Regions from separate parts of the Cupriavidus sp. SW-Y-13 genome, predicted to be linked through region 2. Evidence: riboswitches for the same ligand, from Rfam matches in the RefSeq annotation. Region 2 holds a riboswitch; the other holds the start of a gene.
The links. Region 2 has a riboswitch for glycine ahead of gcvT (glycine cleavage system aminomethyltransferase GcvT). Riboswitches for the same ligand answer to the same signal wherever they lie in the genome.
Positions count from the first base shown of each region.

Region 1 (3,399 bases), on a different contig from region 2:
CGTGCAGGCGGACCTCGACATCGATGCACTGACGGGCATCCCGAACCGGCGGTTTTTCCAGCGCGAGTCTCTGGCAGCCGTCACCCGCGCGTACGAACGTGGCCAGGAACTTGGGTTGCTGATTCTCGATGTGGACTTGTTCAAGCAGTTCAACGATCAGTATGGGCATCCCGTGGGCGACGAATGCCTGCGGCAGGTGGCATCGGCACTGAACGGCGTGCTGCGCGACGACCAGTTCTGCGCGCGCCTGGGCGGCGAGGAGTTCGCCGTGGTGCTGCCGAATTCGAACGTGGACGAGACACGCAGTGTTGCCCGCGGGCTGGTGGCATCGGTGCGAGACCTTGGCATTCCGCACAACGGCACGCCAGTGCAGCCCTTCGTGACGATCAGTGTGGGCGCCGTCTGCACACTGCCGGAGGCGCCTCGCCTGGAGCCACTGCTGCACCGCGCCGACAGCGCGATGTACCGCGCCAAGCGCGCGGGGCGTAACCGGTATGTGCTCGACGGCAGCCTGTCCCTCGGCGTGCAAAACACCGGATTGTGACCATCGCGCGAAAAGGGCTTGCAAATTGCCAAGTCTTCTGTAGAATTCGCGGCTCGCATCGACGCAGCAATGCAGCGATACGAAGCCCAGATGGCGGAATTGGTAGACGCACTAGGTTCAGGTCCTAGCGGTGGCAACACTGTGGAGGTTCGAGTCCTCTTCTGGGCACCAATTCAGATAAACCCTCGCTCGTAAGAGCGGGGGTTTTTCATTTGTGCGCCCCAAATGCTGTTGGTTTGCTCCCCTCTCCCATGAAATGGGAGAGGGGCGGGGGAGAGGGCCGGAGGCTCTGCTTGCCGACCACGTAGCAATTTGTACCTCCAGCCCTCTCCCCCAACCCCTCTCCCGCCATGCGGGAGAGGGGAGCACACCATCAGGCGATTCAGGCAACCGCACTACCCCCCACCTCGCCCCCAGCCACCACCACCTCAGCCCCAGCCCCCCGCACCACATCTCCCACCATCTCGGCCGTCACCGCTGACAGCGTCCATCCCAGATGCCCATGCCCCGTGTTGTAAAACACATTGGCCGCATGACCCCTGCCCACGCGCGGCATCATGTTCGGCATCATCGGGCGCAGCCCGGCCCAGGGCACGACGCTGCGTGTGCTCACCGCAGGAAAACATGCGTGCACCCAGTCGATCAGCGGACGAATGCGATCGGCGCGGATATCGCGATTGATGCCATTGAACTCCGCCGTGCCCGCCACCCGAAAACGATCGACACCCAGCCGGCTAGTGACCAGTTTGGTTTCATCATCGAGCAGGCTCACAACAGGCGCGCCGGCCTGGCTCTCGGCATCGTTCAGGTTGACCGTGATCGAGTAACCCTTCACCGGATAGATGTTGACGCGATCGCCAAGCTGCTGCGCAAAGGTGCGGCTCGCCACGCCAGCGCACACCACGATGCCGTCGAACTCGCGCGATGAGGGCAGACCGTCTTCGGCGGATACCACGGTGACGCGTCGGCCTGTGGTCGATAGCGTGCGCACGTCCTGGTTGTATAGCGTAGTCACGCCCAGCCGCTGCACGGCCGCCGCGAGCCCACTGGTGAACTTGTGGATATCGCCGGTGGCATCGCTCTCGGTGTAGTACCCACCGTAGAACTTGCCGGCCAGCGTCGGCTCGATATCGCGCATCTCCGCAGGCGTGACCGCGCGCCGCTCCAGTCCGCCTTCGGCCAGCAGCGTCGACACGCGCCCGGCATGATCGAACCCCGACTTGTTGCGATAGATATGCAGGATGCCGCGCCGCTTCAGATCGAAATCGATACCTTCCGCATCCGCCCAGGCAAACAGGTGCTGGCGTGCGGCAATGGCAAGCCGCGCCGTCTCCACGGTGTTGCTGCGATAGTGCGGCATCGACGCGATGAACTCGGCGAACCAGCTCAACTTGTGCCACGTAGGGCGCGGGTTGACCAGCAGCGGCGCATCGTTGCGGAGCATCCACTTCACACCCTTAACGAGCGTGGACCAGTGCGTCCAGACTTCGGCGTTCGATGCCGATAGCTGTCCGCCATTGGCGAACGATGTCTCCATGGCCGCATAGCGATGGCGTTCGAAGAGCGTGACGGAGAATCCGCGCTTGGCGAGGGCGTAAGCGGTCGTGACGCCGGTAATACCGCCGCCGATCACTGCAATGGTTTTCATGAGAAGGTCGCGAGGACGTCAAGGGATGGCAGTCCACCGCGCCCCATGCGCGGATAGACGCCCCCTCTGTCCTTGACCTGAGAGATTCGCGCGGCGCCGGTCGCGGAGGACGGCACACATCGCTTGCTCCTTCGGTACCAGCGGCCGACGTGAGAGCCGTGGTTCTTCAGAGTGCATTGGCGATATCGGTCCTTTTGCCTGAGAGTTTCCGGGGCGGTTGCTCCTTCGGCGCCGTGCTGCCTGTCGGATCGAGTCGGACTGGCACGGGCTCTCCCGATATCACGGGACAACGTGAGGCACTATGCCACAGGTTTTAAGATTTCGGCTATGTCCATTGAGCGATATCAACGATCCGAGGCGCGACGCTTGCGGCCGGTGAGCATCGCCGCTATGAGGTTCTCGCGCAGCTTGAGGCTCATGGCGATGGCCGCGATTACGTGGACGACGACCAGCCCGAGCAGCGTGTTCGACATCCATCGATGGATGTCGATGGGCCAGTCCTCGCCCCAGAACGGATCGAGCCGGGACATCCATCCCGTGACGGCGAGGCCAAGGATCAGCGCCCACATGGCGAGCATCATCACGGCGCCGAGCGGCGTGTGGCTGAGATGGCGCGGCGCGCGGCCACGCAGCAATGCCCGGGCATAGAGCAGCACGCCAGCCGGACGCGGCAGCCAGGCACCAAAGCGCGCGTGCTCGGTGCCGACAAATCCCCAGAGAATCCGAAACAGTACCAATCCGGCCGCCACATAGCCCAGCACACGGTGCAGGCGGTCGCCGGAGTCATCGAAGATATCGAACAGGACGATGGCCGCCACGCTCCAGTGCGTGAAGCGGACGGCCAGATCCCATACGGCGAGCGTATCGGACCGCTCCATGCGATCCGCCGGCGTGGACATGCTTACTTCTCGATTTCCGATTTCACGATGTCGAGCGTCTTCGTGTCGAAATAAATCTCGGCCTTCTTGCCGTCCTTGGTGGTGCCGTAGATCTCGTAGCAGTTGCCGTCCACCTTGAACTTCTTGATGTTGTAGCCCTGGGCCGCGATCTTGGCCTTGGCGTCAGCCTCCGGCATCCATTCGGCCTTGGGGTGCTTGGCGCAGTTGGCGCCAGCGAACGCTGCCGAGGAGAATAGGCCAGCGAGGGCAAAGGCTGCGAACTTGTACATGAATGACTCCTCCGATTTACCCATTCGGGCGATGTCTCG
Region 1 covers NZ_WHLX01000002.1:2,470,614-2,474,012, forward strand. Annotated here, with positions in the region: gene GA566_RS26505 (diguanylate cyclase domain-containing protein) at 1-544, shown strand, start outside; tRNA gene GA566_RS26510 (tRNA-Leu) at 629-715, shown strand; gene GA566_RS26515 (D-amino acid dehydrogenase) at 927-2,192, opposite strand; glycine riboswitch at 2,369-2,478, opposite strand; gene GA566_RS26520 (cytochrome b/b6 domain-containing protein) at 2,537-3,091, opposite strand; gene GA566_RS26525 (PepSY domain-containing protein) at 3,094-3,360, opposite strand.
Region 1: another riboswitch for glycine. It lies ahead of GA566_RS26515 (D-amino acid dehydrogenase); the one in region 2 lies ahead of gcvT (glycine cleavage system aminomethyltransferase GcvT).

Region 2 (3,399 bases):
ACGCATGCAGCGTCGCCACGTACGCGCGATAGACCATGGCGGCCTGGTGCTCGTCGGCCGTGGCGGCCTGCGCGAGCGCGGTCTCGGGATCGACCATGCCGTTCTTCCACAGCGAAATCGTGCTCTGCACGCTGCGGATCAGTTTCTTGTCGGTGGTACTCAACTGCTCCTGCACGAGTCCGAAGCAGTCGTCCGAATCCATGATCGAGAATTGCGGCTTCAGGCCCACATGCTCGGCTTCCATGCGCAGAATTTGCACGCCGAGCGAGTGAAACGTACAAACGGTCAGCTGCTTGAGTGGAATACGCTTCCCTTCGCGCGTGGTCTTTCCCTCCATGAGCTTGCTGATGCGCTCCTGCATCTCCTTGGCCGCCTTGTTCGTGAACGTGACGGCAGCAATGTGACGCGGCTCGAACCCCTTGTCCTCGATCAGATGCGCAATTTTCTGCGTGATCACGCGCGTCTTGCCGGAACCCGCCCCGGCCAGCACAAGGCAAGGGCCGTCCAGATAGCGAACGGCTTCGGATTGCGCGGCGTTGAGTCCGTGGGTCATGGGGCGGGAAGAGGAAAGCGGGGACGAGAACCGGGAAGGGCGGAAATGCCGAACTCGGCACGCGGTCAGCCACGCGCCGAAGGCGACGATGCTACCACGCGGCAAGGTGGCTGACAGGGCCTGTCGGAGGGTGTCCGACGGCACCCGTTTCACGCTGGTAACAATCGTAAATCGGGCGGGCCCTGCCTGGTGACGGGGCATGGAGTTTGCCTCTCTCCCGTACGGCCGAGCAGGTTGGCAGTCACAACGGTGCACGGCAAACCTTCCGGATATCGGAACGTATCGGAATCCATTCGAATCAAGGAGCCAATCATGAACACCCTTCGCACGCTCTCGAAAGTCGCGCTGATCGGCGCTACGCTGGTCGGCTTTGCCGGTTGCGCGGACATGACGCCGAAGCAACGGAATACCGCCATCGGCGCCGGTGCGGGCGCGCTCGGCGGCGCGGTGCTGACCAACGGCAGCGCCTTGGGTACGATCGGCGGCGCGGCTGCCGGTGGCGTCATCGGCAATGTCGTAACCAAGGACAACCGCTGACCGAACGGGGGGACCGCAGCGCGCGACGGGACGGTTTGACAAAGCCAGACCGCTCCCGTACATTCACGCGCATCTGACCGGGAGAGCGCGCATCACGCATTGCGCCGCCGAAGGGGAATCACCCGAAAACTCTCAGGCACCATGGACCGGTCGGATCGGCATGCAACATGCACACGATGCATGCCGCACTCTGGAGAGCGACATCCGCCGCAGCTGGAAGGCCGGCGAGCATGTCCACCGAAGGGGCGCACGGAGCCACGGCTTCGTAATCTCTCAGGTATCGAGGACAGAGGGGTCATCCGCCGCAGCGGACTGGTTGCACATTGGTGCGGCCGGCATGCGGCGGGTGACCCTTTTTTCGTTTTCGAATTGCCCGAGGATATCCATGACGCTCCAGGCCACGCCCCTCAACGCCATTCATCGCGCCCTCGGCGCCCGCATGGTCGATTTTGGCGGTTGGGACATGCCGGTCAACTACGGCTCCCAGATCGAGGAACACAACGCAGTCCGCTCGGACGCCGGCATGTTCGACGTCTCGCACATGTGCGTGGTCGATCTCCATGGCGCGAACACCCGCACCTTCCTGCGCGGCCTGCTGGCCAACAACGTCGACAAGCTCCAGACACCGGGCAAGGCCCTGTATTCCTGCATGCTCGACGAGAAAGGCGGTGTCATCGACGACCTGATCGTCTACTTCTTTGCCGAGGATTATTTCCGGCTCGTGGTCAATGCGAGCACGGCCGTCGGCGATATCGAATGGATCCGTTCGCGCAACAGCGAGACCGGCAGCGGCGTGACTATCAACCCGCGCCGTGGTGACGTGGCACCAGCAGGGTTCAGCGCACTGGCCATCGTCGCCGTGCAGGGTCCGAACGCACGCGCCAAAGTCTATGCAGCCTTCCCCTCCACCCAGCCCGCCGATGCCCTCAAGCCATTCAACGCGCTGGTCGTGCAGGACCCGGCCATGGGCGAACTGATGGTGGCGCGCACGGGCTATACCGGCGAAGACGGCTTCGAACTGGTGGTGCCGGCCGAGAACGTCGCCGGTATCTGGGAAAAACTCGTGGCAGCCGGTGTGAAGCCTGCCGGCCTGGGCGCACGCGACACCCTGCGCCTGGAAGCCGGCATGAACCTGTACGGCCAGGACATGGACATCCATACGTCGCCGCTCGACGCCGGGCTGTCGTGGACGGTCGATCTGCAAAGCGAACGCGACTTCACCGGCAAGGCTGCGCTGACCGCTGGCGGCCAGAAACGCGCGTTCCTGGGCCTGATCCTGCGCGACAAGGGCGGCGTGCTGCGCGCGCACCAGAAAGTCGTCACCGCATCCGGCGACGGCGAAATCACCAGCGGCACATTCAGCCCGTCGCTGTCCCAGTCCATTGCCTTTGCCAGTCTGCCGAAGGACATCGTGCCGGGTGCGGAAGTCCAGGTAGAGATCCGCGACCGCAAACTGACCGCGACTGTGGTTAAACTGCCGTTTGTGCGCAATGGCAAGGCACTCGTGAGCTGAGGCATCGGCCCCCGCTTCACACCAACGGTCGCCCTTCCACCCGTTCCGCTCGAGCCCACATGCCGCGGGCGGGTGAATGAAACAAGAAACACACTGTATCCCGGAGAACCCTCATGAATTTCCCCGCTGACCTGAAGTACACCGAGTCGCACGAATGGGTGCGCGTCGAAGCCGACGGCACGCTGACCATCGGCATCACCGACCACGCACAAGACGCGCTGGGCGACATCGTTTTCCTGGAACTGCCCGAAGTGGGCAAGTCGGTTGGCGCAGGCGACGCGCTGGCCGTGGTGGAGTCCGTGAAGGCGGCTTCCGACATCTACGCCCCGGTGGCCGGCGAAGTCATCGCCATTAACGACGCGGCTTCGGCATCGCCGGAATCGGTCAATGCCAACGCCTTCGACGCGTGGCTGTTCAAGATCAAGCCGGCCAACGGCGACGATGTGAACGGCCTGATGAACGTCGACGCCTACAAGGCCAGCGTCGGCGCCTGATCGCGCTGATTGTCCGATGCCGCGCGTGGCGGCAGGCTGACCACCTGCCCCGCGCGCTCCACGAGATTTCCTTGCCATGAACGCCCCGTTTCCCATGAACGCTGCCGCCCAAGCTGCACGGCCCACGCTGGCCGAACTGGAGGCGCGCGACGCCTTCGCCGCCCGCCATATCGGGCCCGATACCGCCGAACAGCAGCACATGCTCAAGCTGCTCGGTTTCCACAGCACCGCCGCGCTGATCGATGCCGTGGTGCCTGCCGCCATCCGTCGCCGCGATGGCATGTCGCTGGGCGAATTCACCG
Region 2 covers NZ_WHLX01000001.1:3,416,651-3,420,049, forward strand. Annotated here, with positions in the region: gene GA566_RS15370 (UvrD-helicase domain-containing protein) at 1-553, opposite strand, end outside; gene GA566_RS15375 (glycine zipper 2TM domain-containing protein) at 866-1,090, shown strand; glycine riboswitch at 1,159-1,249, shown strand; glycine riboswitch at 1,271-1,390, shown strand; gene gcvT (glycine cleavage system aminomethyltransferase GcvT) at 1,476-2,603, shown strand; gene gcvH (glycine cleavage system protein GcvH) at 2,717-3,097, shown strand; gene gcvP (aminomethyl-transferring glycine dehydrogenase) at 3,174-3,399, shown strand, end outside.